One region of the Ochrobactrum vermis genome, then DNA from elsewhere that is predicted to be linked to it. Evidence: riboswitches for the same ligand, from Rfam matches in the RefSeq annotation. Region 1 holds a riboswitch; the other holds the start of a gene.

What was found. A riboswitch is a leader RNA that binds a small molecule or an ion and turns the genes downstream of it on or off. The one in region 1 is predicted to bind glycine.
Region 2: it holds a riboswitch for glycine, as region 1 does, so the genes downstream of both, CQZ93_RS25665 (D-amino acid dehydrogenase) here and gcvT (glycine cleavage system aminomethyltransferase GcvT) in region 1, are expected to answer to the same signal.

The regions. Positions count from the first base shown of each region.
Region 1 is NZ_PCOC01000002.1:934,272-949,135, reverse strand. Features, by position in the region: gene CQZ93_RS18750 (LacI family DNA-binding transcriptional regulator) at 1-287, shown strand, start outside; gene efeO (iron uptake system protein EfeO) at 325-1,152, opposite strand; gene efeB (iron uptake transporter deferrochelatase/peroxidase subunit) at 1,219-2,556, opposite strand; gene efeO (iron uptake system protein EfeO) at 2,556-3,746, opposite strand; gene efeU (iron uptake transporter permease EfeU) at 3,758-4,600, opposite strand; gene gcvP (aminomethyl-transferring glycine dehydrogenase) at 5,342-8,155, opposite strand; gene gcvH (glycine cleavage system protein GcvH) at 8,160-8,528, opposite strand; gene gcvT (glycine cleavage system aminomethyltransferase GcvT) at 8,534-9,637, opposite strand; glycine riboswitch at 9,784-9,867, opposite strand; gene CQZ93_RS18710 (DUF1127 domain-containing protein) at 10,361-10,507, shown strand; gene CQZ93_RS18705 (MFS transporter) at 10,715-11,938, opposite strand; gene CQZ93_RS18700 (RidA family protein) at 12,046-12,435, opposite strand; gene CQZ93_RS18695 (NAD(P)/FAD-dependent oxidoreductase) at 12,445-13,677, opposite strand; gene CQZ93_RS18690 (creatininase family protein) at 13,863-14,663, shown strand; gene CQZ93_RS18685 (ABC transporter ATP-binding protein) at 14,669-14,864, shown strand, end outside.
Region 2 is NZ_PCOC01000003.1:157,413-172,276, forward strand. Features, by position in the region: gene CQZ93_RS25660 (cytosine permease) at 69-362, shown strand; gene CQZ93_RS25665 (D-amino acid dehydrogenase) at 437-1,675, opposite strand; glycine riboswitch at 1,798-1,882, opposite strand; gene CQZ93_RS25670 (IclR family transcriptional regulator) at 2,056-2,793, opposite strand; partial or broken gene bhcA (L-aspartate--glyoxylate aminotransferase BhcA) at 2,963-4,157, shown strand; gene CQZ93_RS25680 (pyridoxal-phosphate dependent enzyme) at 4,172-4,858, shown strand; gene CQZ93_RS25685 (IS6 family transposase) at 4,865-5,551, shown strand; gene CQZ93_RS25700 (PRC-barrel domain-containing protein) at 6,542-6,838, shown strand; gene CQZ93_RS25705 (hypothetical protein) at 6,946-7,233, shown strand; gene CQZ93_RS26755 (hypothetical protein) at 7,365-7,709, shown strand; gene CQZ93_RS25715 (SDR family oxidoreductase) at 7,811-8,671, opposite strand; gene CQZ93_RS25720 (response regulator) at 8,730-9,146, opposite strand; gene CQZ93_RS25725 (sigma-70 family RNA polymerase sigma factor) at 9,149-9,652, opposite strand; gene CQZ93_RS25730 (YciE/YciF ferroxidase family protein) at 9,771-10,274, opposite strand; gene CQZ93_RS27190 (BON domain-containing protein) at 10,479-11,027, shown strand; gene CQZ93_RS25740 (hypothetical protein) at 11,177-11,983, shown strand; gene CQZ93_RS25745 (DUF982 domain-containing protein) at 12,024-12,269, opposite strand; gene CQZ93_RS25750 (cysteine hydrolase family protein) at 12,332-12,943, opposite strand; partial or broken gene CQZ93_RS27455 (IS3 family transposase) at 13,031-13,165, shown strand; gene CQZ93_RS25760 (SemiSWEET family sugar transporter) at 13,630-13,878, shown strand; gene xth (exodeoxyribonuclease III) at 14,027-14,815, shown strand; gene CQZ93_RS25770 (hypothetical protein) at 14,812-14,864, opposite strand, start outside.

The sequences.
Region 1 (14,864 bases):
ACGACCGCATCGCCTTTGGCGTAACCAGCGCACTCTGGCAGGCTGGTTTAAAAATCGGCAGACTCAAGGATTGCGACGTTCGTGTTGCCGGTCACGATAACAATCCGCTATCGGAATACACGTGTCCGCCGCTTACTACCGTAGCACAGGATTACAATGAAATCGGACGGCTGGTGATTGAGCTTTTGTTCAGAACTCTAGGTGAGACGATGGACGACCGGCTGGAGCTTCCGGAAACCCAGCGCATTCTCCTCAATGCCGAAATCAAGCTGCGCATGAGCGCATGAAAATGGCGGGTTACCCCGCCATTTCAATTTCCGTTGACTAGTTCAGGCCAAGCGTACCGCGCAGCGTGGAAAGATCCTCCGCCAACGTAGTGACCGGACCGGCAAGCGCCTTACGATCATCATCCGACAGCTTGTCATAGGACTCGTAGCCGTCGCCCTTCTTGTACTTGGCGAGAATGTCGTCCACCGTCTTGAAGTTGGCTTCCACCTTCTTCACGAGGTCCGGATTCTCTTTTTCCAACAGTGGCTTGAAAAGCTCGACAATTTTCTGGGCGCCGTCAACATTGGCCTTGAAATCCCAAAGATCGGTGTGGCTGTAGCGATCCTCCTCACCAGAAATCTTGGTTGCGGCCACTTCTTCAAGCAGGGCAGCAGCACCACCGACCACCTTTTCCGGCGGAACAGTGAGGTCTTTCACACGCTTCTGAAGTTCCAGTACATCGGCGTAAAGCTTGTCGGCAACCGGGGCGAGCCCTTCGGTGGAATTCTGTGCGAACAAGCCATACTCAATACGGTGAAATCCGGTGAAATCTTCCGATTTCTCGCCATTTTCATGATCATCGGCACGACTGTCGATCGAAGCGTCAAGATCGGCGAAAAGCTCGGCAATCGGTTCGATCTTTTCGTAGGAAACGCGTGAAAAAGGATATAGCTCCTTCGCTTTCTCCAGATCGCCTGCCTTGACCGCATCGGTAAAAGCCTTCGTATCCTTTACCAGGATAACGAGATTTTCCTGCACGTAGACCTTGTAATCCGCGATGGGCTGAACAAGGTCCAGCGGTGAAACTTCGGCCTTGGCTGCGCTGAAGCTCAGCGTGAGGGCAACGGCACATGCCGATGCCAGCAATGGCAGACGATACTTCATATTTTGCCTCTCCATATAGGGCGCATTGCGGGAATGCGCGTTAAATCCAAGCTTGAGATGCGATCCTCACCCGCGGGCGTTCTGCGGACCGCTTGCCTCTAAAAGTGCGCGCGCGTAGTAGTCCTTGTGATCCTGAACCCCCGGCAGCGCGAAGAAATACCCGCCTCCGATAGGCTTCAGATATTCTTCCAGCGGTTCCCCGTTGAGCCGGTTCTGGACCATGATGAAGCCCTTCTCCAGATCGGCCTGATAGGCGATGAAGAGCAGGCCCATATCAAGCTGGCCCGACTTGCTGACACCGTTGGAGTAATTGAATGGCCGACGCAAAATAAGGTGTTGTTCCGCATTAGCGTCACGCGGATTTGCCAAGCGAATATGGGAGTCCAATGGCGTCACCTTGCCGTCGACATCCTTCGCGTAATTGGGAACATCAGCTTCAGTCTTGCCGTCGAATGGTGCCCCGCTGTTCTTGAGGCGTCCGAAAATGGCTTCCTGTTCCTGCAGCGGTGTGCGGTCCCAGCGTTCGACGAAATTGCGGATGATGCGTACAGCCATATAGCTGCCATTGATCGCCCAATCCGGTTCTTCGTTTTGTTTCTGCACCCATAAAATGCGGTTCATCAGCGCCTCGTCGGACGAATCCGGATTGGCGGATCCATCGCGGAAACCGAGGAAATTCCGGGCACTTTCCTTCGCCTTGGGCGAGTGTGGCGGCTGTACAGGAACCGTTCCTTCCTGTTTCCATCGCACCATCAGAAGATCGGGCATGTTCTTCATAATATCGCGCAGGGCATGGATGTTCGTGTCTGGCGTATTCGAACAGAACTGTAGTACCAGATCCCCATGGCAAATGTCCTTCTGCAAGGCATCATTGGGGAAACCGGTCATGCGCTGTAGAAGTTTCGGCTTCAACGGCTTCAGACCGAAACGATCATCGAACAGTGACGCACCAAGCGCGACCGTAACCGTGAGATTATCCGGCGTGACCACCGGTCCAAGAATACCGGAATCCGATGGTGGAAACTTCGCATCCAGTTCCGGCGGTTCGCCGCCCTTCATCAAGAACTCGGCTCGCTCCGTGAGCATCTTGAACATACGTTCCAGCTCGACGCGGTCGCGCGCCAGCACATCGAAAGAAGCGACAAGACCGGCAGCGGGGCGGGGCGTAACGATGCCCGGCTGATGCTTCCCGTAAAAAGGCTGGCTTTCGTGAATCTTGTCACTTTCCGGCGCGTTGGTCACACTTTCAGAAGAAAGCGCATAGGCCGCCTGCGGGGCGGCAAGCACACCGACAACGGCCCCCGCAACACCGGTTGCTCCGGCCCCCATCAGCAATGCGCGCCGACTGGCAGAAACAGGCTCGTCAGTAGTTATCTTATCGGTTTTGAAAAATTTTTTGGTCATCATTCTACCCCAAGCTGATCACGGAGTTTCGTAAACTGTGCGGCGAGCGCAGCTGCGCCATCCTTTATTTTTGCCTTCTGGTCAGAGGACAGAGCATCGAATGGCTTGTAGCCATTGCCTTCGGCATCTGCATCGAGCAGCGCCTTGATCGAAACAGCATCCTTGTCGATGCCTTCAAAAGCCTTCGGATCAACCTTTTCAACGATCGGACGCAGAACGCTGGCTGTCTTGCCGGACCCTTCAAGAAGCCCAGACAAAGCTTGCAGATCAGTATGTGCATAGCGATCTTCACCCGCATCGGACGCAGTCGAAGCAAAGCGATTCAAAGCGGAAGCCGTGCCTGCCATCATGCGATCCGGCGAGATCCGAAGTCCCCGAATGCGCTCTTTCAATGCAGCGGCATCCTGCTCAAGCTTGCCGGCAACAGCCCTAAGTCCATCGACGGATTTCTGCTCGAAAAGACCGTACTCAATGCGGTGCAAGCCACCGAAGGCCGGGTCCTGCTCACGCTTCTCAAAATAGTCGGCGCGGGCGTTGATAGCGGTGTCGAGATCGGAGAAAGCTTCCGAAACCGGCGCAATACGTGCATAAGCTCCACGCGCTGGACCGTACGCAGCCTGCGCAGCTTCAAGATTACCGCTCGCTATTGCAGCGGAGAGCTCCCCAACCGCCTTCTGGAATTCAGTTACTTCAGTGGTGAGATAAATCTGATACTCGGCCAGTGCACCGATGAAAGCCGTGAGCGGGAGCTTACCCTTTTCTGCTTCACTCGCAGCAGTCGCAGTCACGATCAACTTCCCGCGCGGATTGGACAAAAGCCCGCAAGTGATCTGGTATTCGCCGGGCGTCAGCTTGGCGGTGAGTGTCTGCTTGAACCCTGGCGCAATATTTTCACGCTCTTCGAGAACCATCACGCCATCGAGGATCTCCCACTCGACCGTACGATCCGACTTATTGACTATTTCGAATACCGAGCGCCCAGCTGGAACTGTCAGTTCGTTCGGCTCACAACTCTTACCGTTTATCGCGACCTGTATTTTGTCGCCGGCTTCGGCGTGGCGCGCTTTATCCGATATACGAGATGCATAATAGAAGGCAGCGCCAGCCGCGAGCAGCAATAGTACTGCAAGAGCCAATCCAATGCGGACCAGGTTGCGCGACATGGGGTCTGCGGGTTTCGGGTTCGTCATGAAAATCTCTTTTATTGTGCGCTTGTTTTAATCTGGCTTGCGGTTGCCGATGCACTTGCTGGCATCAGGAACAGAATGAGCGCCGGAACGAGAAAGGCGACGTAGGCGATCACTTCACTAACAGTCGGTGTTGCGATGTAACCGAAAATGCCGGCCAGAACTGAACCAAGCGTGCTGTCGAGCGGAAGAATATCGCTCGCATCGAACACGACCGTCTGGAAGTGATTCCAGACACCGGCTTCGTGCAGCGCCATCACTGAATTGGCGAGAATGCCCGCAGCAATGATCAGAATGAAAACACCGGTCCAGCGGAAAAAGCGTCGAAGGTTCAGCCTCAGGCCACCTTTATAGATGCCATAGCCAACGACGGCAGCGAGCAATACACCAAGCAGCGCACCAAACGGAGCGGCAGCCCCCTCACTCTGCTGGAAAGCAGCCAGCAGAAAGAAAACCGATTCAAGCCCCTCACGCGCTACGGCAAAGAAGACCATCAGAATGAGGCCGAAGCCCTTATGTGTTGGTGTTTGAAACGCCGCATCGATGGAGTGATGCAGTTCCGCCTTGATGGAGCGTGCTGCCTTGCGCATCCAGAAAACCATCGACGTCAATACGAACACAGCGATCAGACCAATAATGGCCTCGAACATTTCCTGTGCTTTCTGCGGAAATTCCGCACTCAAAAGCTGCAGGATGGCACCAACGGCGAGTGACATAGCGAGTGCCAGCAAAACGCCGATCCACACCACAGGCATCCAGGCGCTGCGGCCGGTCTGATGAAGATAACTGGCTATAATGCCGACGATCAGCGCGGCTTCCACGCCCTCACGAAACATGATTAGAAAAGGTACGAGCATTCCAACTATCCAAAAGATAGAGAAATCGGCCTGTCAATCGGTCGCTTCCCTTCAAGCCCGGCATGAAGCCTTCGGCATTTGGTCATCTTTTATATCTGCACAGCCAGCGCTGCAAGCCAAATGAGCTTGACATCGATTGGAATGTTTTAGAATTGTTCTAATGATTTCATGTATTTAGGCCGCAACTATTTAATCGTGGTCGCAAACACTCAAACCACATAACTCAATTTTTTGTCTTATCTATCAGAAATAATTCGGGATTTTGTCGCTAGTCTCGTACCGAAATGAAACGTGCCATTTGCAGCCTAAGCGCATTCTTCACGTTGAACTGCTCGAAATTTCAAAAATTTCCGAAATGGTCAAAAAAATTTGTACTTTAGGGGTTGAAGATTGGAGCAAGCTGATCCATATCACAGTCACTTACCGCTGTGCCTCCTCCCATTGCGCGCGGTAAGTGTTCCCCTCTGGAGGTTTGCCCAATGTGGCACCTTCATAACTTAGCCGGACTTTTCAGTCCGGCTCTTTTTTTGCCCATAATCCTAATTTTTGCTTGTTTCACCGGAAACGCAAAATTTCTACAACTCTCTGTTTTGAAAAGATAAATCCGAAGCTTTTTTCTTCACTCTAAACACATTCTATATTATTAACTGAATTTCGGTTAATCTAAAAAATCCGATCAACCTCAGTAAAAAAAGCGCCGCGTTGCCGCGGCGCTTCTCATTCATAAATAAACAGTTTGTCTTAGCCGTAAGACGCAACCGGCGGACAAGAACAGATGAGATTTCTGTCGCCACCGACATTGTCAACGCGGCTGACCGGCGGCCAGTACTTGGCCGTTGCGTCGAATTCGCCGCCAAGGGCAATAGCCGGGAAAACCGCTTCCTCACGGGAGTAAGGATGCGTCCATTCCGTTGCCAGCGTATCGCCCGCCGTGTGCGGTGCATTGGCAAGCGGGTTGTCATCCGCAGGCCAGACACCATCGGCAACCTTTTTCGCTTCGCCTGCAATGGCAATCATCGCATCGCAAAGACGATCGATTTCCGACTTCGGCTCAGACTCGGTCGGCTCAATCATCAGCGTGCCCGCAACCGGCCATGACATGGTCGGTGCATGGAAACCATAGTCGATGAGGCGCTTGGCCACGTCTTCCACGGTGATGCCTGCACTATCTTTCAACACGCGCGTATCCACGATGCACTCATGCGCCACACGATCATGTGCACCAGTGTAAAGGATCGGATAAGCGTCCTTCAGACGATGCGCGATGTAGTTGGCGTTGAGGATTGCAGCCTCGGTTGCCTTCTTGAGACCCGCGCCACCCATCATGCGGATATACATCCACGTAATCACCAGAATGGATGCACTGCCAAACGGTGCTGCCGAAACGGCATGCTGGGACCCAAGATCAACATGACCCGGCAGATAAGGCACCAGATGCTTGGCTACACCAATCGGGCCGACACCCGGACCGCCGCCGCCATGCGGAATGCAGAAGGTCTTATGCAGGTTCATGTGGCAGACGTCAGCGCCAATATCGCAAGGGCGAGCGAGGCCAACAAGCGCATTAAGATTTGCGCCGTCGAAATAGACCTGACCGCCATTGTCATGGACGATTTCGCAGAAAGCCTTGATACCTTCTTCAAACACGCCATAGGTCGACGGATAGGTGATCATGAACGCCGCGAGATTATCGCGATGCTTCTCGGCCTTGGCCTTGAGATCGTCGATATCGATGTCGCCATCCGGGCGGCAATTGACCACGACAACGCTCATACCCGCCATAGATGCGCTAGCAGGATTGGTTCCATGTGCAGACGACGGGATCAGGCAGATGTTGCGATGACCTTGGCCACGCGACTGGTGATAATGGCGAATTGCGAGAAGACCCGCATATTCACCCTGACTACCGGCATTGGGCTGCAAGGATACGCCAGCAAAGCCGGTGACTTCGCAAAGCCATGCCTCGACGTCCGAGGTCATCTTGGCATAGCCGGTCGTCTGTGCGGCTGGTGCAAACGGATGCAGATTGGCAACCGTATTCCAGCTCACCGGCATCATTTCTGCTGCCGCATTGAGCTTCATCGTGCAGGAGCCAAGCGGGATCATCGCACGATCAAGCGCCAGATCCTTGTCGGCCAGACGACGCAGGAAGCGCATCATCTCGGTTTCCGAACGGTGCGAATGGAACACATCTTGTGTCAGGAAGCCTTCACCGCGTCCTTTGGACGGCGTCAGCAGATCGTCGTTACCGACTGGCTTTGCGCCAAACAGAACGGCGAGTGCTGCAAGATCGTCTTCGGTTGAGGTTTCGTCAAAGGTGACGCCAACAGTATCCGCATCGATGATGCGGAGCAGACGACCGCCCTTGTCGGCTTCATCAGCGATCTTTGCGGCCTTGCCGGCAACCTTGATGCTCACCGTGTCGAACAGGCTGTCACCGGCGATTTCGACGCCCGCAGCCTTAAGGCCAGCCGCAAAGCGGGCAGCAAGACCGGCAATACGCGTTGCAATCGCCTGCAAACCAGCCGGGCCATGCCAGATGGCATAGGATGCCGCCATATTGGCGAGCAGCGCCTGCGCGGTGCAGATGTTGGAAGTCGCCTTGTCACGGCGGATATGCTGCTCACGCGTCTGTAGCGCCAGACGATAAGCGGCACGGCCATGCGCATCGACCGACTGGCCGACAATGCGGCCTGGAATGATGCGGGTCAGCGGTTCGGATACTGCCAGATAGGCAGCATGTGGACCGCCAAAGCCCATCGGCACGCCAAAGCGCTGCATGGAGCCGACAGCCATGTCGGCACCCCACTTTGCCGGAGCCTCAAGAATCGTCAGCGCCAGCGGATCGGCAACAGCGATTACCAGAGCGCCCTTGGCTTTTGCATCAGCAATAACGGCTGTAAAATCGCCGTAAACGCCCTTGGTATCCGGCCACGGCACGATGACCGCAGCGGTGTTGTCGTCAACCGTGCTTCCGGCTTCAACCTGCCAGCCAAGCGGCTCGGCACGGGTGTTGATCACATCGACGTTCTGCGGATGCAGATCGCCTGCGAGCAGAACGCGGCTGCGCTTGTCGCGATGATGACGAACGGCAACGCCCACAGCTTCGGCAACAGCAGTTGCTTCATCCAGCAGCGATGCACAAGCGACCGGCAGACCGGAAAGCTCGGCAACGAGCGTCTGGAAGTGAAACAGAAGTTCCAGACGACCCTGGCTGATTTCCGACTGGTAAGGCGTATAAGCCGTGTACCAGGCCGGATTTTCAAACAGGTTGCGCTGAATGACGGGGGGCGTCTGCACACCATGATAGCCCGCACCGATGAAGCTCTTCTTCACCACATTGCGGCCCATGATTTCATTGAGCTCCGCAAGTGCTGCGTGTTCGCTCAAAGCTGCAGGCAGATCGAGCGCGCGGTTGAGGTGTATGGATGCCGGAACAGCCTGCGTGATCAGCGTTTCCATGGAAGGAAGACCGAGCGCTGCAAGCATTGCGCGCTCGTCTTCAACTCTTGGCCCGATATGACGGGCAACAAAGGGGAGAACCTGTTGCGTCATTTCTTTATCCTACGAGTTTGTCGTAACCAGCCTTGTCGAGAAGTCCCGAAAGCTGGCCTTCATCGGAAAGCTTGAGCTTGAACAGCCAGCCTTCGCCTTCAGCAGCCTGATTAATAAGAGCCGGATCGCTCGAAACGGCGTCGTTAACTTCAACCACTTCGCCATCGACTGGAGCATAAACGTCGGAAGCGGCTTTGACCGACTCCACAACCACAATGCCCTCGCCCTTGGAAACGGTGCGACCGACGTCCGGCAGATCTACGAATACGAGGTCGCCCAGCTGTTCCTGTGCGTGGATCGTGATGCCGACAGTGGCAACGCCACCTTCGACGCTGATCCACTCATGATCTTCGGTGAACAGGATATTGGCCATGGATATCATCCTTTGCGATAGCGATGCGGTGTGAAGGGAAGTGCCGACACGTCTACGGGAACCTTGTTGCCGCGAACGTCAGCGAAAATGCGGGTGCCAGGAACTGCGAGGCTGGCCTCGACATAGCCCATAGCGACCGGGAAACCGGCCGATGGACCGAAACCACCGGAAGTAACGGTGCCAATCTGGCGACCGGACTCATCAAAAAGGTCGGCTCCGCCACGTACTGGCTGACGGCCTTCCGGCTTGAGGCCAACACGCTTGGCGGTTGCACCCTTGGCAATTGCGTCCAGCACGGCTTTGGCGCCATTGAAGGCAGCCTTTTCTCGCACTGACTTGGTGATTGCCCATGTGAGACCGGCAGAGACCGGATCGGTTTCCGGCGTAATGTCCTGACCGTGCAGGCAAAGACCTGCTTCCAGACGCAAGCTGTCGCGGGCAGCAAGGCCGATCCATTCGACGCGTTCGTCGGCCAGAAGCTTGGTTGCAAGTGCACGCGCCTCATCAGCAGGCAAGCCAATCTCGAAACCGTCTTCGCCGGTATAGCCCGAACGGGTCATGAACCAGTTGGGATTAGGTTCAAAGCCGCACATAAAGCCGAGCTCTGCACCTTTAAGACCAGCATCCGTAATGACGCTTTCGGCTTCCGGACCCTGAATTGCCAGAAAAACGCGATCCAGCGGATTGACGGTTACATCCTTACCGGACGCAGCTTCATTGAGATGCTCAATATCGGCATCAGCATTGCCAGCATTGGCAACAACCATGAAACGGTCTTCGCCAAGACGCGTGACGATCAAATCGTCAAGAACGCCGCCCTTGTCATTGAGGAAGAAAGTATATTTCGACTGGCCGGTTTTCAGAACCGACGGATCAAGCGGACAGGCTTCGCTCAGAAGCGCAATTGCATCTGCGCCCGAAACTTCGATCAGCTTCATATGTGAAATATCGAAAAGGCCAACATGCTCACGCGTGTGAAGATGTTCCTTCATCACGCCGAGCGGATAGGTGATCGGCATGTTCCAGCCGGCAAAGCCGCCGAAGCGTGCGCCAGCTTCTTCATGCAGATCCTGCAAAGGCAAGGTATTCAAGTGTGCGGTATCGCCCATAACAACTCCAGAGTCGCACGTGTGCCTCCGCAAAATGCGGCTGCTTCGTGCCCCTCTGTCTCAGGCCTGAGAGACTCGCATGGCTATATAGAAAGCCATACTTACACCTTCGGCGCAGGGTTTCCCCCGACTTTCCAGAGTTGTCTTACCCGTCTGCGGTTCCTTGTACCTGAGAGATTTCGGGCGATTTCCCCTTCGGCGGCCAGTTGGCGCTCTCCCGCAGACAGACAGTGCAAAAACATCATTCAGCATGACGTCCCGACACCCGACGAAACTCCCTTAACCCAATCCGGCGCGCAAGTCATGTGGAATTGTTGTCTCTAACCGACGATATCCCGGACTTTTGCGACAAAATCTAAAGCTGACGGGAGGTCCAGATCTATACTCTATAATACACGCATATTACGGCACGGACGAGACCGCATAATTACCCGCCCGACACCCTCACGAGCATCTCTATCCGCCACATTGTGTGGAGATCTTTCCCGGCAAGCAAATTTTAAAAGAAGTTTTAACCAGTTAGCCGCTGAAGCAGCCTGAATTCTGGCGATTTCCCCACTTGGACAGATGATTGTGATGGCATGATGGCCAAGCTGCGTAAAAGGCGTGCAATTGACAAGCTTTAACGCATTGCAGCTATGCAAATCTGTCTCTCCAATTCGAAATGCTTCGAGCCTATATGCTGTTTGCAACAAAGAGATAAGATTTTACTAGGTGAGAGAAATGAACCTGATCCGCTCGTACAACAATTGGCGCCGCTACCGTAACACGGTAAATGAACTGAGCCGCCTGAGCCCACGCGAACTGAACGACCTTGGCATTCTTGCTTCGGAAATCCCGTTCGTTGCACGCAAGGCCGCTGCTCGCTAATAGCGCCTTCGGAAGGCATTGGCCTTCTTCAAGGATCGCGAGTCCCCATAACCGCGCGGTCCTACAGTTTCCAGAATATCACCGGGGTTTTCTCCTCCTCCCATTCCCTCGGTGATTCAAGACCGGATATCCTCCTCCCAAGTCCGGTCTTCCCCATAAAATACCCGTCGCCTCCTCCCGCGACGGGTATTTTCGTTTGTGGGGTACTTAAACTTCTTGCGAGGCGAGCCTCGCCGCACCGCGCCTGTCGAACGCAACCGAGATTGCGAAGACGACCAGACCTGACAATGCGAGTAATGCACCGACTGTACCCGTCGATGTCCAGCCATAACCCCATGCAACCGCCAGCCCGCCAAGCCATGCTCCCAATGCATTGGCAAGATTAAGTGCGGAATGGTTGAGGGCTGCGGCCAGCGTCTGTGCGTCCGCCGCCACATCCATCAGACGCGTCTGCAAGGCAGGGACGAGCGCAAATCCGCCTCCGACCAGAAGTACATTCAAAAATGCTGTCACCGGATGCTGCATGAGGACGGGGAATACCAGCATGACTGCCATATCATAGAGCAGCACCAGGCCAACCGTTCCCATGACCGAGCGATCCGTCAATCGCGAACCCACTATATTGCCAAGCACCATGCCCAGACCGAACATGGCGAACACGAAAGGCATCCATTTCACATCAACATGAGAAACCTCGGTGACTGTCGCCGCGACATAGGTAAAGACGGAAAACAAGCCACCCGTGCCGATGGCACCGATTCCGAGCGTCAGCCAGACCTGTTTGCGGCGAAACGCTCCCAGTTCGCGCAAGGGTGACGCTCCCTCGTCCGCAGGCTGTTTGGGCACATAGATCGCAACCAGCACCATGGTTAGAATTGCAATCAAGCCGACCGCGCCAAACATTGCACGCCATCCGGCAATCTGACCGAGAGAAGTCGCAAGCGGCGTCCCGCACAATGTGGCGACGGTCAGTCCCATCATCACCCGCCCTACAGCCTGCGCACGTTTTCCCGGTTCCGCCAATGATGCAGCGACAAGCGAAGCCACGCCGAAATAGGCCCCATGCGGGAAACCGGCAACGAACCGCATCATATAGAGACCGGCATAGTCCTGCATGAATGCGCTTGCGAGATTGCCAAAGGCGAACAGCCCCATAAGCAGAAAGAGAAGCTTACGACGGTCCAGCCTTGCGCCAATCACGGCCAGCACCGGCGCACCAATCAGAACACCAAGCGCATAGGAGCTGATGAGGTGCCCGCCTTGCGGTATCGTCACATTGAGGTCGCGGGCAATATCGGGCAGCAGCGCCATAATGGCGAATTCACCGGTGCCGATACCAAAGCCGCCGATGGCAAGCGCTAATTCCGCCAGTCGTATAGACGAACGCGGCGAAGTTTCCGGCACGGAAGCCGAAGGCTGAATTTTTGACATGAATGAATGGGCCTGAAGGGAATGGAGGATGTCGGACAACCCTACCACTCCTTTCAAGCAAAGGCGACATGCATTGTCGCGCGCTTTGACGGCGCGGCGATAACAGATTACTTGGCCGCAACCACCTCAATCTCGACCTTGAATTCCTCGCGCGTGAAGCCGGAAACGATCATCAGCGTCGAGGCCGGTGCAGGCTGCGGGAACAGCCTGTCGCGAACGTCCATATAAGGACGCATATATGCCCGGTCAGTGACGTAGGCGTTGATGCGCACGACATCGGAAAGCTCCATACCGCCATCGCGCAGGATACGGTGAATATTATCGAAGCAGAGTTCGGCCTGAGCGCCTGCGTCTTCCGGCACGCTGGCATCGGGAGCGATACCAAGCTGACCGGAGCTGAAAATCATTTCAGCTCCGGCTTCTACCTTGACGCCATGACTGTAGGCGGCAAACGGCACCGCCATGTCAGCGGGCAGCAGATGTTTCAAAATATTCATCGTGAATCCTCAAGATTTCGGTGTGGCAGCCAACATTTCTTTCAGCCGCACTGCCCCGCCAGCAATATCGGCCTCGGTCGGATTGATGCCAGCTGCCAGCATACGGCGCGCGATCATATGGTCTGCCGGACGATTAATGGAATCGACAGCCACAAGCCTGTCACCAGCAAAATGGAAGATCGAAAACGCGTTCTCGTCCGGGTTTCCCGAAAGGATGTGCCGATCGGCATCGAAGGAAAGGCCCGCCGTCTGCAGCTTCATATCGCCCTGATCGGACCAGAACCACGCAACCTCCCGAAACGGTGCTTCACGCCCGACAATGGTGCGCGCCACGTGTTTTGCCTGATCCGTTGCGTTTTGCACCGATTCCAGCCGGACCCGGCGACCAGCATGAAAATGATCATAGCTCACGCAATCGCCAATGGCGTAGACGTGGCTGGCAGATGTACGCAGATGTTCGTCCACAACAATACCGTTGTCGATCGCAAGCCCCGCTGTGACTGCAAGCTCTACATTCGGCACCGCGCCAGTGCCGATAACGACCATCTCCGCTGGGAATATCGTTCCGTCTGCCGCCTTCACGCCTGTCACACGGCAATTTTCACCCTCAATGGCAGTCACGCCGAGACCGGTTAAAAGTGTGATATTGGCGGCGCGGCTCCGCGCTTCAACATGGGCGGAAATATGCGTTGCAACCGAACGACCCAGAACCCGAGGCGCGGCTTCGATCAGAACCGTCTTCTTACCAAGCGCGATTGCGCTATGGGCCATTTCGAGACCGATGAACCCGCCGCCGATAATGACAACATTCACCACATTCGGCATTGCCGCAGCGATGCGGCGTGCATCTTCCATCCGGCGCAGTGTAAAGACCCCGTCAACGTCAACACCCGGCACATTGGGAATGCGCGCACGCGCGCCGGTTGCGAAGATCAGTTCTGACCAGTTCAAGACGCGCCCGTCATCGAGCGCGACCGTCTTGTCGGCAATCGATACGGCATCGACGTGACAGCCAAACAACATCTCGACATTGTTGTCGCGATAGGTTGCTTCCGGACGCAGCACCAGACCGCCGCCCTCCGGAGCTTTCAGGTAGGATTTCGAGAGCGGTGGCTTATGATAGGGAATATCTGTTTCGTCGTTGATGAGAACGATTTCGCCTGCATAACCTTCCTGTCGAAGGCTGATAGCGGCTTGCGAGCCAGCATGGCCTGCTCCAATGATAATGCATCTCTCGTCCATATGACCTCCGGAATTTTCCGCGCATCATAAACGCGTCGCGGCCCGTCGCGTGACCGAATAGCCACGGATTCACACCTTAATTGCATGCAATTCGCATATTTTAAACATTTAGTTTGACCGTTCGGTCAGATTGTTTAGTAGGATGCATTCAACGCCCTTGGCCCGAGCGTGTAGGAGTTGCAATCTTGAAACGATATTGGTCCGATTATACGAGCGAGGCATTCTCCCGCCTCGAGCGTGAGAAGCTCGTGGCGGTTTTGCCCGTCGGTGCAATCGAACAGCACGGGCCTCACCTGCCGCTGGCGGTCGATGCCGCCATTGTCGACGGCATGGTGAAGGAAACAATTGCCCGCCTGCCTGAAGCAAGTCGCGCGCTTTTCCTGCCGATGCAGGCCATAGGCAAGAGTAACGAGCACAGTCTTTATCCCGGCACGCTGACGTTCTCGGCAGAGACGATCATTCGCATGTGGTGCGAAATCGGTGCATGTGTGGCGGCAAGCGGCGTTCGCAAGATGGCGCTTCTCAACAGCCATGGCGGCCAGATCAGCGTCATGGATATCGTGGCGCGAGAACTTCGTATCCGTCACAACATGATGGTGGTGAGTATCAACTGGTTCGGCCTTGGAATGCCTGATGGCGTCTACAGCGCCCACGACGCCAAGCACGGTATTCATGCCGGCGACATGGAAACCTCGGTGATGCTGGAAATGCATCCCGACCTCGTCGACATGTCGAAAGCACAGGATTTCCGTACGCTTACGGAAACTTTCGCAAGTGATTTCAAGCATCTTTCGCTGAGCGGCGGCGCAAAGCCTGCCTGGCAGATTCAGGACATCAATCCTTATGGTGCCGCTGGTAATGCGACGCTCGCGACGGCTGAAAAAGGTCGTGCGACCATCGATTTTGCCGCCGAGCGCTTGATCGAAGTGCTGGCGGAGATCGAACGAGCGCCGCTTTCCTGGCTCGACAATCAACCAGCCTGGTAAGGACAATGAGCGTGGCCCCCAACTCGCAAGTTCCGTCCTCTCTGATCGAGATCGATGGCGTCTACAAGCAATACGGCACTGGTGTGATGGCTGTGAGCGACATGTCGCTCAAGATCGAACAAGGCCAGTTCGTCAGTTTTCTCGGTCCCTCGGGCTGCGGCAAAAGCACGGCACTGCGCATGATAGCCGGTCTGGAATCGA
Region 2 (14,864 bases), on a different contig from region 1:
AAACATTAAAAGCCAATGCTATAAAAACTCTGAAACTCACCGGCGATTGATGCACCAACGCCGGTCCGTTGTACGGGATCATCATGACCGATTACTATCTGATCAAGCGGGAACGCATCAACACTGACGCTCTGTTTGATGATCGTTCGACCGGCGAATACTATTACAGCGGCGGTTATAACTCGAAGGCGATCATGTCGTTGGTCGTATCAGGGTTCATCACGATCTGCGTCTCAGTGGTTCCCGCGTTCAGCGCTTGGGCCGCATTCTCATGGCCAATCGGTGTCGTCGCCAGCATGGCGATCTACTACGCTGTGTCAGGCTCAACCCGTCGACTGAACGCTCAGGCGCGCGGCGACTAGGTCGACGAAACAAAACATTTCATACTGAGGGAGGCGGGTCAGAGACCCGCCTCTTCCTTTTAGTCCCCTAGCAATCAAGCCGGCAAGTTTTCAGCGATGTTCGAAGTGACGATTTCCGCTGTCGCGCAGGATAGAGTCCATCCCAAGTGACCGTGACCAGTATTGTAAAACACATTGCCACGACGCCCGCGACCCACGCGCGGCAACATATTCGGCATCATTGGACGAAGTCCGCTCCATGGCACTGAGCGGCTGGTACCCATTTTGGGAAAATGCTGACGCGTCCAGCGAACCAGCGGCGCAATTCGATCTGCGCGGATGTCGAAGTTATGCCCATTAATCTCAGCCGTTCCTGCCACCCTAAAGCGATCAGTTCCCAGCCGGCTCGTAACGATTTTTGCCGCGTCGTCTAGGAGGCTGACCCATGGCGCAGCCGCCTGACTTTCTTCGTCGTCCAGATGAACGGTGATCGAGTAGCCTTTGACCGGGTAGACGTTTACCCGATCGCCAAGCATCTTTGCGAAGCGGCGACTGGCGCTTCCCGCACAGACCACGACAGCATCGAAGCACTGTTCTTGCATTAATCCGACACCAGGGCCTTCGAACGAGTTCCAGCTCACCATCCACTGATTACCGATCGGTTGAAATCCCTCGACTTCCGATGCGAGTTGAAAGACCGCGCCATGTTTTATGCAAGCGTCGGCCAGCCCTCTCGTGAACTTGTGTATATCGCCGGACGCGTCCGATGGGGTGAAGAAGCCGCCGAAGAAATTGCCCTTCAGCGAAGGTTCGATCGCCTTGATTTCTTCAGGCGTTACGGCCTTTCGCTCAAGTCCCGCGGAGTTGAGAAGCTTATTGACCTCGCTTGCATGGTTGAAGCTTGCACGATCGTTGTAAAAGTGCAGGATTCCGCGCTTCTCAAGGTCGAAAGCTATACCCTCTTCCTCGGCTATTCGATACATGTGTTCGCGAGCAAGTATCGCGAGTTTCGCCGTCTCGATCGTGTTCTCGCGATATTTGGGTATCGCGGCCACGAACTCAGCGAGCCATGAGTATTTCGCCCATGTTGGTTTGGGGTTTAGGAGGAGCGGCGCGTCGCTGGAAAGCATCCACTTGATGCCCTTCAGAAGTGTGGAAGGATGGTTCCAGACCTCGGCATTGCTGGCGGAAAGCTGACCGCCATTCGCATATGAAGTTTCCATTGCCGGATACGACTGCCGGTCGAAAACCGTAACGCGGAAACCGCGACGGATTAGAGCATACGCGGTTGTGATGCCAGTGATACCGGCTCCAATTACAGCTACATGTGACATAGTTTCTCCGTGGACAAACGATTAAGATCTTGCGATCCGTTCTCCCCATCTGTCCTCGGTACCTGAGAGCTTCCCGCGTTGCGGTATCCCCTTCGGTGGGCAAACTGCCACTCTCCAGATTTTCCAGCTACCCGGTCCTTTTGCCTGAGAGTTTCTTGGGGAATTGCTCCGTCGGCGTCCGTATGGGATCTCTCCCGAATAGCTTGTTGGAACTGTTGTTCGATCTCCTCAGCCGCAGGCGTGATCACGCCTCCTTCTTGTACATTTTCGCTAGCATACTTTTTGCAACGCAGCAAACATTTCGCTATGTATTTGCGCCCAATTGACAAGATATTTTCGAAGCGGTTTGCAACACGAGCTCTCCGAAATTTCTAATCGTTTTACCCTGCAGCCTGTGGCTCGGCCCAGACACCGAGACCCCCGGCGATCGCTTCGCCATAAGCATTCAAGATAGGCGCTGCGACACAGCGCATTCCAACAGTCCGCTCTTCGTCGTCGAACGAAAAACCCTGGTCCCGAATACGCTTCAATTCATCGAGAAGTGCGTGTTTTGTCGTGATGGTGTTTTTCGTGAACCTTTGCAGTGGCTTTTTCTGCAACATTGCTTCGACGCCGTTGGAGTCTTGGCAGCTCAATAGGGCCTTTCCTATACCCGAGGCATGCAACGGCGACAGCGTTCCGGGCGGAAAAAACGCGCGGATCGACTCGTGCGTTTCCACTTGGCTTAGGAAAAGCACTTGCCCGGTGCTGAGAACTCCGAGATTCGAAGTCTCACCAGTCGCCTGCATCAAGTCTCGCATCAACGGCCTGCTTCGTTCCACCACGTTGGTGCGCCGAAGAAAAGCTGCCCCCAGCCGAAACGCCTCTGCTCCGATTGACCAGGTTTGTTGCGCCGGCTCGATTTCCACGAAACTTCTGTCTTCGAGCGTCGCAAGTAAGCGATGAACCGTTGCTATCGATGCGCCAAGGCCCTCGGATATTTCAGTCAAGGTCAGACCCGGTCGCTCGGAAATAAAAGCCAGGAGGTCGAGCGCCTTTGTCAGGGCTTGGCTCGTGACGGGTGATTGAGGTGCAGCGAAGCCTTTCGGCCGCCCTCTTCGTCGTATGTGTTCTGCCATTGCCAAGTCTTCCTTTGCCTATTTGAAGTCACCGTTTTTTTTGAAAAAAAAACAAGCGCATGTTTCTGCTGAACAATATCTATTTTATTGTCTTTTTAAAAAACTTTTTCAGAAAAATATCAACGATAGCACGCCTGTGTTAGTCCTTCATCAGCACGGAGGACTTTCCATGAAAGCTCAGAACCCGACCTTCATTCCTGGACCAACGAACCTTCCGGAGACGCTTCGGAAGGCGGTGGACATAGCGACTGTGGACCATAGGTCCCCGGCGTTCGGGGAGATATTGCGGCCGGCTTTGAAAGGCGTCAAAGCTGTTCTCGCCACGATTACCGCAGAGGTAATACTCTTTCCCTCCACCGCGACCGGTGCATGGGAATCATCCATCACCAACCTCCTCTCTCCGGGCGACCGCGTCCTAGCAGGGCGGTATGGTGTGTTCAGCCAACGATGGATCGATATGTGTCGTCGCCACGGTCTGACCGTCGACGCAGTAGAAACGCAATGGGGTGAAGGCGCTCCTGCAGATCGCTTCCGTGATATTCTCGAAAAAGACACCGCATTCGAGATCAAGGCTGTCCTCGTCACGCATAACGAGACTGCGACAGGAGTTGCATCAGATGTCGCCGCAGTCCGCTCGGTGCTCAACGATCTAAATCATCCAGCACTCCTTCTGGTGGATGGGGTCAGCTCAATCGCATCCATGGATTTTCGAATGGACGAGTGGGGTGTCGACGTCGCTATAGTCGGATCGCAGAAGGGCTTCATGTTAGCCGCCGGGTTGGCGATTGCCGCCTTTTCGCCAAAGGCGATGGCATGTGTATCCAGCGCAAAACTTCCGCGTTGTTACTTCGATATTCGCGACATGCTCGGCAGCTACAACGCCGACACATATCCCTACACTCCTCCCGTGAGTCTGATTAACGGTCTCAAGGTTGCGACCGAGATCCTTTTGGACGAGGGCATGCCGCAGGTATACGAGCGTCACAACCGACTGGCTGGCCTCTGGGGTCAGGGCGGCCGTCCAGGCTTGGGGTCTTAAAATATGCGCCCGCAGGCCCGAACTTTATTCGGACACAGTAACAGTCATCCAAACGCCGACCGGATTTGATGCTGGACGGATCGTCTCCCACGCTGCCAGCAAATACGGTGTGGCTTTTGGTGTAGGCATCGGGGATCTCACCGGCCAAGTCTTCCGAATTGGCCATCTTGGCTGCCTCTCCGACGTCGTGATGCTCTCCGGTATCGCCACGGCTGAGATGTGCATGGTTGATCTCGGACTACCAATCAAGCTGGGATCGGGTGTTGCCGCGGCCCAGGACTTATACCGAAACGACGGCCCTGCGGCTAGCAAGATCGCGGCATGATGGAGACCGTATCGATGGACATTCCCACCTATGCCGACGTGCTTGCGGCACACGAGCGCATCGAGCCCTATATCCACAAGACACCGGTATTGACGTCGCGGATTATCGACGAGATTACCGGTGCAAACCTGTTCTTCAAATGCGAGAACCTCCAGAAAGCCGGCGCTTTCAAGGCTCGCGGAGCAACCAACGCCGTGTTCGGGCTAGACGAGCAACCGGCACGCAAGGGTGTAGCGACACACTCCTCCGGCAACCATGGAATCTGCCTCGCCTACGCTGCATCGCGCCGCGGCATTCCGTGCACTGTAGTGATGCCGCGCACGGCACCGCAGGCGAAAAAGGATGCCGTGCGGGGATATGGAGCAACAGTGGTTGAGTGCGAACCGTCGACGTCATCGCGCGAAGCGGTTTTCGCCGAGGTCGTGGCCAAATCGGGTGCTGAGTTCGTTCACCCCTACAACGACCCACGCGTGATCGCGGGACAGGCCAACTGCTCGAAGGAGCTGTTGGACCAAATTCCCGAGCTCGACGCAGTCGTCGCCCCGATCGGTGGAGGCGGCATGGTGTCGGGGACCTGCCTGACACTGTCCCACCTGCAGCCTACCACCAGAATTTTTGCTGCCGAGCCCGAGGGTTCTGTCGCGATTTTTTTACTTCTTCTGCGTTATTGTCACTTCAGTGTGCATAATTGGGTGAGGTAACTGAGTATGGCGATCGATTTCAAAGGAGCCCACTTTCCCAACAGTGTCATCCTTTATGCTGTTTTCTTCTATGTGCGCTATCCAGTTTCCTATCGTGACCTTCAAGAAATAATGGCTGAACGTGGTGTTGATGTTGACCATGCCACACTGAACCGCTGGATCGTTCGATACTCACCGCAAATTGCTGATCAGGCACAGAAACGTAAACGCCCGACACGTGGCTCCTGGCGAGTGGATGAAACCTATGTGAAGGTCAAAGGGAAATGGACCTATCTGTATCGAGCTGTTGACCGCGACGGACAAACCCTTGACTTCATGCTTTCGGAGCGGCGAAATCTCGGTGCAGCAAGGCGTTTCTTTAAGAAAGCAATTGCAAGCAATGGCACTCCGGACAAGGTCGTCATTGACAAAAGTGGAGCCAATCTGGCTGGTGCACAGGCCATGAACACAATCCTGAAGATCACTGGCACAGGTAAGCTGATTGAAATCCTGCAGATTAAATATCTCAACAATATCCTTGAACAGGATCATCGCTTCATCAAGCGGATCACTAAAGAAATGCTAGGTTTCAAGGCATTTCATTCAGCTTCAGCGACCATTGCAGGCATTGAAGTGGCTCACATGATCCGCAAGAAGCAATTTACAAATGACAACCGTTCGCCATTCAGGGTCTTTGCCGACCTCGCAGCATAATTGCGCCCAGACATAAGCACGCTTATACCCAGCTGAAAAATTTGCGACAGAACCATTGGAGACGTTGACCTTACAACCAACGAATCAAGTGCCTTTCGCGACGTAAAGTCCTATCAGGTCCACCGTGTCAGCGACGAACCGATCAATGTGCCGAGAGGCTTGATCGATATGAAAGAAAGCGACTTCGAGAGTTGATTGCGTCCGGTGCGGCTCGCACAGAAGTCAGTTTTTACGTCTGTCGCCCTTCGTGTAACTGTTGCGAATGCTCTTGTTCAATGCGCTCCAGGATCGCAAGAGCCTCTTTAGCCACATCTTCTGTAAGCGAAACTTGAAGCCGACCTTTAAATGTTAAGGGCTGTCTCGTTGCCTTGTCTACGATAGACCAGGTGCCGTCGCCTTTGTGTAGCATCTCATAAGTGGTCACTATTTCTGTCTCCCCAAAAGATCAATGCAATGTCCTGATTTCAATTTTCACTGCCTCACCGATCCGAATACGAAATATCCAACAACAATTAGTGCTAGGATAAACTAGCAGAACAAAAAGGCTGGGCGTTTTCGCATGCTTCCGGTTCGCTCGGAGGAATGAGTAGATTCATCGGAATCCCATCCCCGGAGGCCGGACGCGTGACTGGAGGCGTTACTTTCAGTGGTCTTTGTTGGATCTCCGCCTGATCGCGGTATTGCATCGTTATCAGGAAATGAGGATCCTCCAGCTTCTGCGTCGGTTTCCATCGGTGCCGCTGCCGGATCAAAGCCAGGAACTTTATCCCCGGTCTCGCCTTTTGGGATAGATCCCCCTTATACGAGCGCCAGCGCTTTTCTTTGGTGAATTAGTTTTCATCACTAAGATCCTCCGTGGTCCAACTTCTCGCCGGATCAAATGTTCCCCCGAAAAGCAAAAAGTATTAGCATACGGAATTGGTTACGTGCTGGTCAGGGAACAAATGCCCATTCGCAAATGTTTCGCTTTCCTAACAAGGAGGAAAGAAGATGGATCACACCAATCATATCCGCTTGGCGAATGAAGAACTCGTTGCTGAAAATATTGAAGGGGCGACGGTGTACGGTATTGACGATGAGAAAGTTGGCACAGTCGATCACGTTCATGGTGCGGGGCTTGGAAGCACTGTCATTGTTGATGTTGGCGGATTTCTTGGAATAGGAGCGAAACCTGTTGCCGTTCCTATCAGCGAACTCGAATTTATGCGAGATGAAAATGGCGACGTGCATGCGGTAACAAGCTGGAATAAAGCCCAGCTTGAAGAAATGCCGGAACATCAAGACTAATCAACCACATTTGTAGGCTCCGGGCGAACTGTCTGCCCGGGGCGTGCAAGACACCTTAAGGGGACATGCGTTAAAAAAGTCGACGAAGTTTTCTCTGGGAGGGGAGCATGCATTGGAACAAAAGAGGGGAAGTGCCGCAGAAGCTGCGCAAAGATAATGCGCTAACGGTGATTACGCGAATTCGTTACGTCGTATTAATTGAAAAAAGCTTGAACGAACCGTTCGGTGCGAGGGACATTCGACTTTACGCGCACGGCTGGCGTTATGGCCAATATAATTCATTCCTTTCAGACCACACCGTAGGCAAATCAGCAGAAGCCTTTTTTGTTAAGGTGGCTAGGGGAAAATATCGACTTTTGAACGACGATGAGTTGTATACTTTAAATAAGAACTGACCCATTTTAGACAAACATGCGCCTGTTGGCAGGGCTCGCTTTAGCAGGCGCATGCCTCGTCAGCTTCATCGCTGACGGGGCATATAGATGCGTTGTTGTCGTTATATTTTGTGAAAAACTCGGTCTTTTATATGGCTGAGTTTGAAGTAGCATTTTCTGTCCAACAATGGGAGGTGGAAATGCCGTTTTTTAACGAAGCGAGCTGCATTTATACTCCTAAGGAGGTAGATTTCTTGCGCAGCTGTTTTACCACTGCTGCCATTATTCTCAAAGAAAGCGGCCGTCCTTATTCACCGAGCGAACTCGCGGCTTGTGTTATTAAACTCTATCAGTGCGGTTTGCGAGAGCGGTCGCAATTGATGGAACTGGCTGCAAGGCTAGCTCATCAAAAGCACCGAATGAAAGAGGAGATGGACATCCATCATAGTCCATCGCCAAAAAGCGTTCAGGAACTCTTTGCTCAGAATGGCGTTTAAAAGATTGCATCAGCTACTCTCTAAGCCAAGCGGACAAGCTGATGCTAGCCCTGCCTCTGCACCTCGAGGCAGGGCACTTTTTATATTTCCACGATCGAACGTTAAAGAATGAGTTTGCCGCCGGTGACCGCGATGGTCGCACCGGAAGTATAACTTGAGAGAGGATCGGCCAGCATAACATAAGCGGATGCCAGCTCAGCTGGTTGGGCTGGACGTTTCATTGGGGTTTGCTTGCCAAATGATGTCAAAGGCTCTTCCGGCAACGTGGAGGGGATCAAAGGCGTCCACACCGGCCCCGGCACAACTGCATTGGCACGAATGCCTTTCTCAGCCAATAATTGTGCAAGACCTGCCGTAAAATTTTGAACGGCGCCCTTGGTTGTCGCATAGGAGAGCAAAGTCGGATTCGGCATGTCCGAATTGATCGAAGCCGTATTTATAATGGATGCACCTCGCTTCATGTGCGGCAAAGCGGCCTTCGTCAAATAAAACATTGCATGGATATTTACCCTAAAAGTCATGTCCCATTCTTCATCGGTGATATCATCCAGCTCAGAAAAACTGGCCTGATGTGCCGCGTTATTGACCAGAATGTCGATCTGACCAAATTCATCTGCGGCGCGCTGCGCGATTTTCTGGCAATTCTCGGGGCGCTGGATATCGCATTTCATCAAGACGACCTTGCGACCCTCAGCCTCAATCAATGAACGGGTTTCGAGTGCATCAGCCTCTTCCTGGAGATATGCAATAAGCACATCTGCGCCTTCGCGCGCGAACGCTATTGCAACCGCTCTTCCGATACCGCTATCGCCACCCGTTATAATCGCTTTGCGGCCTTCAGGCTTGCCGGATCCCTTATAAGATTTCTCGCCATGATCGGGCTTCGGATTCATACGTTCGGTCAAGCCAGGCATGGATTGATGAGGCGTGTCAAATGGCGACGCGGGGTATTTTTTATTCATGACGGTTTCCTTCCTTAGCGGTACTTGCTGAGGATCAACTTGACTAAGTTCCTATGGCCTAATGCAGCATGGGGCGTTGACGAAAAAGAGCTTCCGCAATGACAACAAGATCGTCGTCGTGTTGGCTCAGTACAAACCCGGCACAGCCTGAATTGCTCATGGAAGGATTAGCGGCCAACGCGAAAACAAAAGGAGTTCTGCTCTTTTCAAGCGCTTCTACAAGCGACAGCACCGCAGCCGGTTCAATAGCCACGTCCAGTATGGCTGCATCGATCACACCGCTTTCGAGATGGTAGAGCGCATCCGCTGTCGAATGAACAGGACCGATGATGACAGCGCCGAGAGATTGAAGCTTTTGTGAGACCTCATCAGACAGGAAAAAACCGTCTTCAAAAATCAGAATATGCTTGCTGTGAAATGAATGCATCCTTGGACGTCGTTCCCTAACATAAATAAAGCCGTTCAACTCGCGCACATTCAACGCCCTTCCATCATGTCATGGAGCTTATGGCGCGCTCGATTCAGGCGACTTTTGACGGTTCCAACGGAACAACCGCAGAGTTCTGCTGCGCGCTGATAACTGTTGCCTTCCAATACCACAAGGAGAACCACGCGGCGATAGTGAATAGGCAGCGTTTTGAGCGCCATTTGTACATCTTTTGCTTCTATCTCGGTTTCCTGGCAGGGGCCTACGGTTGCCATGGACGAAATGCACTCGGTAATTCCGGGTGCTTCTCTATTTTGCACCCGGATTCGCGTGTAAAAACTATTGCGCATGATGGTGAACAGCCAAGATTTCAAAGGTGAATATGGAATGTATTTTTCTCGGTTAGCGAGAGCTTTCAAAAGCGTTTCCTGGACGAGATCTTCCGCGTCTTTCTTTTGACGGAAAAAAGTCCGCGCAAAAGCGCGCAAGGCTGGAATCAGCTCAACAAGTTCCTCGGGTTGTAGAACATAGTTCGTGGGACGTGAGTGTTGCATCACTGAACCGTTCCAAAGCATAGAAAACAAAAAGGGACGGACTAACGCCGTCCCTTACAAACTGTGTCACGCGGATGATGTTCCATTCGGAAGCATCAGCACATTGTCAATTTATATATCAGGGTTGTTCCGCGTGGAGATTAACCAAAGTTTCGGCAAGCTTGGTCAAATCCTTGTCAGTCTGGCCTTCTTCCTGCAACGTCTGATCAAGCAATCGGGCCACTTCACTATAACCAAGCGTCTCGGCCCACCGCTTGAGCGTCCCATAGCGAGTGATCTCATAATGCTCCACAGCCTGAGCAGACGAAATCAAACCAGCGTCCAGAGCCGGGGTGCCCGAAAATTCCTGAATTATTTCTTCGCCTTCAGCAATAATGCCTTCGATAGCTTCACATGTTTTGCCTTGGGCTCTCTTACCAAGGATCTCGAAACATTGCTGCAAACGTTCAACATGGCCTTCAGTCTGCTCAAGATGTTTGTTGAATGCATCTTTCAGATTCTCATCAGAGGCTGCCCGCGCCATTTTCGGCAAGGCCTTCAAAATCTTGCGCTCAGCATAATAGATATCCTTGAGCGTGTCGTAGAAAAGATCTTCAAGCGTTTTTTGCTTCGTGGTGGCCATTTCCAACTCTCCCTGATTTCCAAAATTTCCTCGCCATACGGCAGGGGGGATAGGTAACTTCGTAGATAGCTTTTTGTTTCATTTTTCAAAAAGCTTCCTGCATCGAAGTGGAGCTTTGAAGATTTCTGGTTCGACGAGGAACAATGACGCACCGCGGCGGTTTGGATGCTCGTCATTCGGATTTTGACCAGAGGAGCTTGTGTTATGCCAGGTCGGTATCAAAACGAAGATAGAGACGACTATTACAACGAATCTTATCGCGATCGTGATCGTGATCGTGACCGCGACTATGAGGGGCGTGGAAGCGGTGACCGCGATCAGGACGACCGATATTCAAGCGATTATCGCTCTCGTGGTTATCGCGAAAACGATGATCGTTCTGAATATAGTTCCCCCCGAAGGGAAACCTTTTCGCGGGATAGCCGATTTGCCGGCTATGGGTCGCAAAATGATTCATCGAGAACCAGGAGCACGACAGGTATCCATCGCGGCAAGGGACCAAAGGGATACACACGAAGCGATGATCGCATCAAAGAGGATGTGTCTGACGCATTGATGGAAGACTCTGAGCTCGATGCGTCCGACATAGAGGTTTCCGTGAAAAAAGGCGAAGTGACCTTACAAGGACAAGTGTCGAACCGTCAGGAAAAGCGACGGGCAGAAGACTGTGTGGAGGCGTGTGCCGGCGTCACCGATGTCCAAAACAATATCAGAATCCGGTCGGCGACAGCTCCGTCCGGGAAGTCAGCTTGATTTACAAACCCGAGACTCGCGGCTGCAACAATGTGGCCGGAGAAGAGAGCTCATGGAGCTCAACGCGCAAGCGCGTACCATTTTCAACAAGGAGGATACAATGCCACGCAATACACCAGAGCGCGACGAGCAAGGCCGCTTTGTAAGTGATGATGACCGCAGCAGAAGCAGCGGTCGCCGTTATGCAGAAAGCCGACGCGACGACGATAATCGTAGGTCAGGTCGTTACGATGACGATGACCGCGGTCATGGCGGATGGTTTGGCGACTCCCGCGGACATGCCGAAGCCGCGCGACGCGGTTGGGATGAGCGTCGTGATGACAGGGATAGTGATGACCGGCGTCGTTATTCTTCCCGCAGCGACGACGACGACCGTCGATCGGGTCGGCATGATGATAACGACCGCGGTCGGGGATGGTACGGGGATTCCCGTGGCCATGCCGAAGCCGCGCGGCGCGGTTGGGATGAACGCCGTGACGATGATCGCACTTACCGCAGTTCATCCCGCGATGACGAAGGTCGCTATTCCAGCCGTGACGATGACCGTTATTCAAATCGGGATGACGAGCGCCGTTACTCCAGTCGTGATGACGACCGCAGTTCCGGCGGACGCAGCCATGGTGGCTGGTTCGGAGATCCGCAAGGACATTCCGAAGCCTCGCGTCGCGGCTGGGACGAGCGCCGCGATAGTGATTACGATGATCGCCGTCGTCGCTAATAAATACAATAATGAATGGAGCGGCTTTCGAGCCGCTCCAAACCTACGAAGGAGGCTGCATCAAATGGGTCAGGAAAAACTTGATTTGATCGCCGAAAAAGCGCGTCTCAGGCATCTGAAAGCCCGGAATCTTTTGATTTTAGAAGCTGCAATAGCGGCATTGTTAGATACCGAAACGCCGCACGAAGCAGCCGCAATATTACGAGAGCATGCAGATATGTTGGTTCTATACTTGTAAAAATATTCGGTGACAGGACTAAATTAACATCGTAATTGCCTCAGAAATCACACAAAATTCCCGCTTTTGAAGCAGCGGTTTTGAATGCATATTTTGCGCTTTGTGTGCTGGCGATATCATGACTACATAAAAGGCAGGCCTTGAGAGCTGATCCTAAACTATGCAGTTCGAACTTATTCCATTGAGATAATAAAATATTCTCAGCGTCGGCGACCGTCATGACTGTCCTCGTTATTCCATCGGCTATTTCGATAACGATCACCTCATCCCAGTGAACTTGCTCCATAACGGTCTCCTCGTTCACGAAAGAACCGCTCATCGTGCCGAAAGTTCCACTTTTTCTCGACGTCATCGCCAAGAGCCGATCAACTCATCCGTTCGGACCAATTCCCGCTGTTCACTAAACCGCTCGTGGCATAGCGCAATGACGGCATCGTGAGCCTGATCAGAGACACTGCATACGGCATCGGAAACCAGTATTGTTCGATAACCCAGATCGACGGCTCCAAGTAGAGCTGCAAGAACGCAGAGGTCGGTCTCTGCGCCACTAATTATCACAGTATGAATATTCCTAGTATTCAAGTGGCGCTGCAGCAAGCCCTCAGTCCACGGTGAATAAACCCTCTTGTCGAGCACAACGGCCGGCGGCGAAAATTGCTGCAACGGTTCTATAACTCGGATAAGAACTGGATCGATGCGATCCAACGTCAGCATTTCCCATTTTCGATAATAACGTTTCCACATTCCGAAGGTGGCCTCCGGCGTTTTAGGCGGAATAAAACGGGTAAAAACCGTTCTTGCAGGCTGGCGAGAGCAAATTTCCACGATGTTGGGCAATATGGTCTCGGTCCAAGGCACGTGCCAAGGCGACGAGGGCCCGAAAAGATTTTGCGTATCTATACAAAGATGTATGCAGCAGTCTCCCAAATCACCCCGTGTAAGCCCGGTTTTAAAAGGCATGTTACCCCTTCTCTGGTTTTCCTGATCGTAACGATAGTCGAACTTACATAAAAAAACCCATCCGGCCGATTGCGCAGTACACGATGTCTATGGACGGCTGAAGGCTGGCTCTCGCACCGTGACGTTGGCTGGGCGTTGAATTTCAACATGATAGCCCAGCTCGTCACATGGCGCAGAAGCAAGCCGAATGCGCTTTTACACCATTCGGACCGTGGGAGCCGCGCAATAACCACCATACCAGATGTAGTTATTAAAGACGAATAATGAACCGAATAAAATATTATTTTAGATAACCCAGAACATCAAATAGAACCTGGAAATCGATAAATTACGTTGCTGTTCGAAAGTTTAAACGGTTCTGAAATCGCGGGAGAGTTTTGACATGCGATATCTGGTTCCACATACAAGGAACCAAATTAATTCGTGTTGGTTTTCAAAGAAGCACTATTAAGCGGCCCGATAACATCTGCGATTGTCAGACTTATTGCGCTAGCTTTAATCCTATCGGGCTGCCTCGATCATAGGAATTATCAGATGGCTGAATTATTATTCTGGATTGTCCTCGCTGGCTTGCCTGTTCTGTTAGTATGCGGTTTCGCATAGGCACATTACCTGAAGAAAACCGGTGGCACGACCTCTGAAGAAGATGGCGCGTGATATTGCGTGTCTGCTTCTTTACAAGCTAAATGGAAACTAAATTGGATAGCACACTTAATGTAGGCTATATAGCCTCTGCCTGCTCTGTTTCAAGTTTCCTCGCACAAGTCATCAAGATAGCAAAAACTCGTGATACCGCGACGATTTCAGTGCGTATGTATACATTTACCGTCATAGGCTTCGCACTTTGGACCACCTTCGGCATACTAAGAGGAGAGTGGCCGATTATCCTTACCAATATTATCTGTCTTTGTCTGTCCGGTTTTAGTACAGCTTAAGCTGCTTGGCGCAGAGAGATCGGTCGACCATTGTATCTGCTGCACAGGTGCGATTCTGACGTTGCAGATTTACGGATATCACTGCCACGAATGGAGCGGGCGTCGTCATGAGTGAAAATTGCGTAGGCTTGGCCAGAGAGGAACCCTCGTGAAGATTGCTACTTACAATGTTAACGGCGTGAATGGAAGGTTGGCGGTATTGTTGCGCTGGCTTGAAGAAGACACGCCGGACATTGTCTGTCTGCAGGAACTGAAAACGCCGGACGAAAAATTCCCGATCAAAGCGCTGGAAAAAATTGGATATGACGCGGTTTGGCAAGGCCAGAAAAGCTGGAATGGGGTGGCAATTCTGGCGAGAGGAAGGACCCCGGTTGTCACGCGATGCGGACTTCCAGGCGAACTCAATGACGCGCAGAGCCGCTATATCGAAGCAGCGATTGGAGGCGTACTAGTCGGCTCTCTCTATCTTCCGAACGGCAATCCCGTTCCTGGGCCCAAATTCGAGTACAAGCTCCGCTGGTTTCAACGGCTGCACGATTATGCGGCTGAGTTGCTGACACTCGACATACCCATAGCGCTCGCTGGCGATTTCAATGTTATGCCGACCGATCTCGATGTCTACGCGCCGGAGCGCTGGCGCGACGACGCTTTGTTTCGGCCCGAAGTTAGAAAAGCATATGCTCAGCTGGTTGCACAAGGTTGGACGGATGCGGTCCGGTCTCTTCATCCAAAAGAGCGTATTTACACGTTCTGGAAATATTGGCGCAATTCCTTCGCGCGCGATGCTGGCTTGCGCATCGATCATTTCCTTCTTAGTCCCGCTCTGGCACCAGCCCTGAAATCGGCAAGTGTGCGACGCAATCCGCGCAGCTGGGCTCACACGGGCGATCATGCGCCTGTGATGATCGAGATTGAGTTACCGCTTGGTGCCAGCTAATCTGAGACAACCGTCGCCGCCCGGCGCTCACGAGACCGCGCCGATCGCC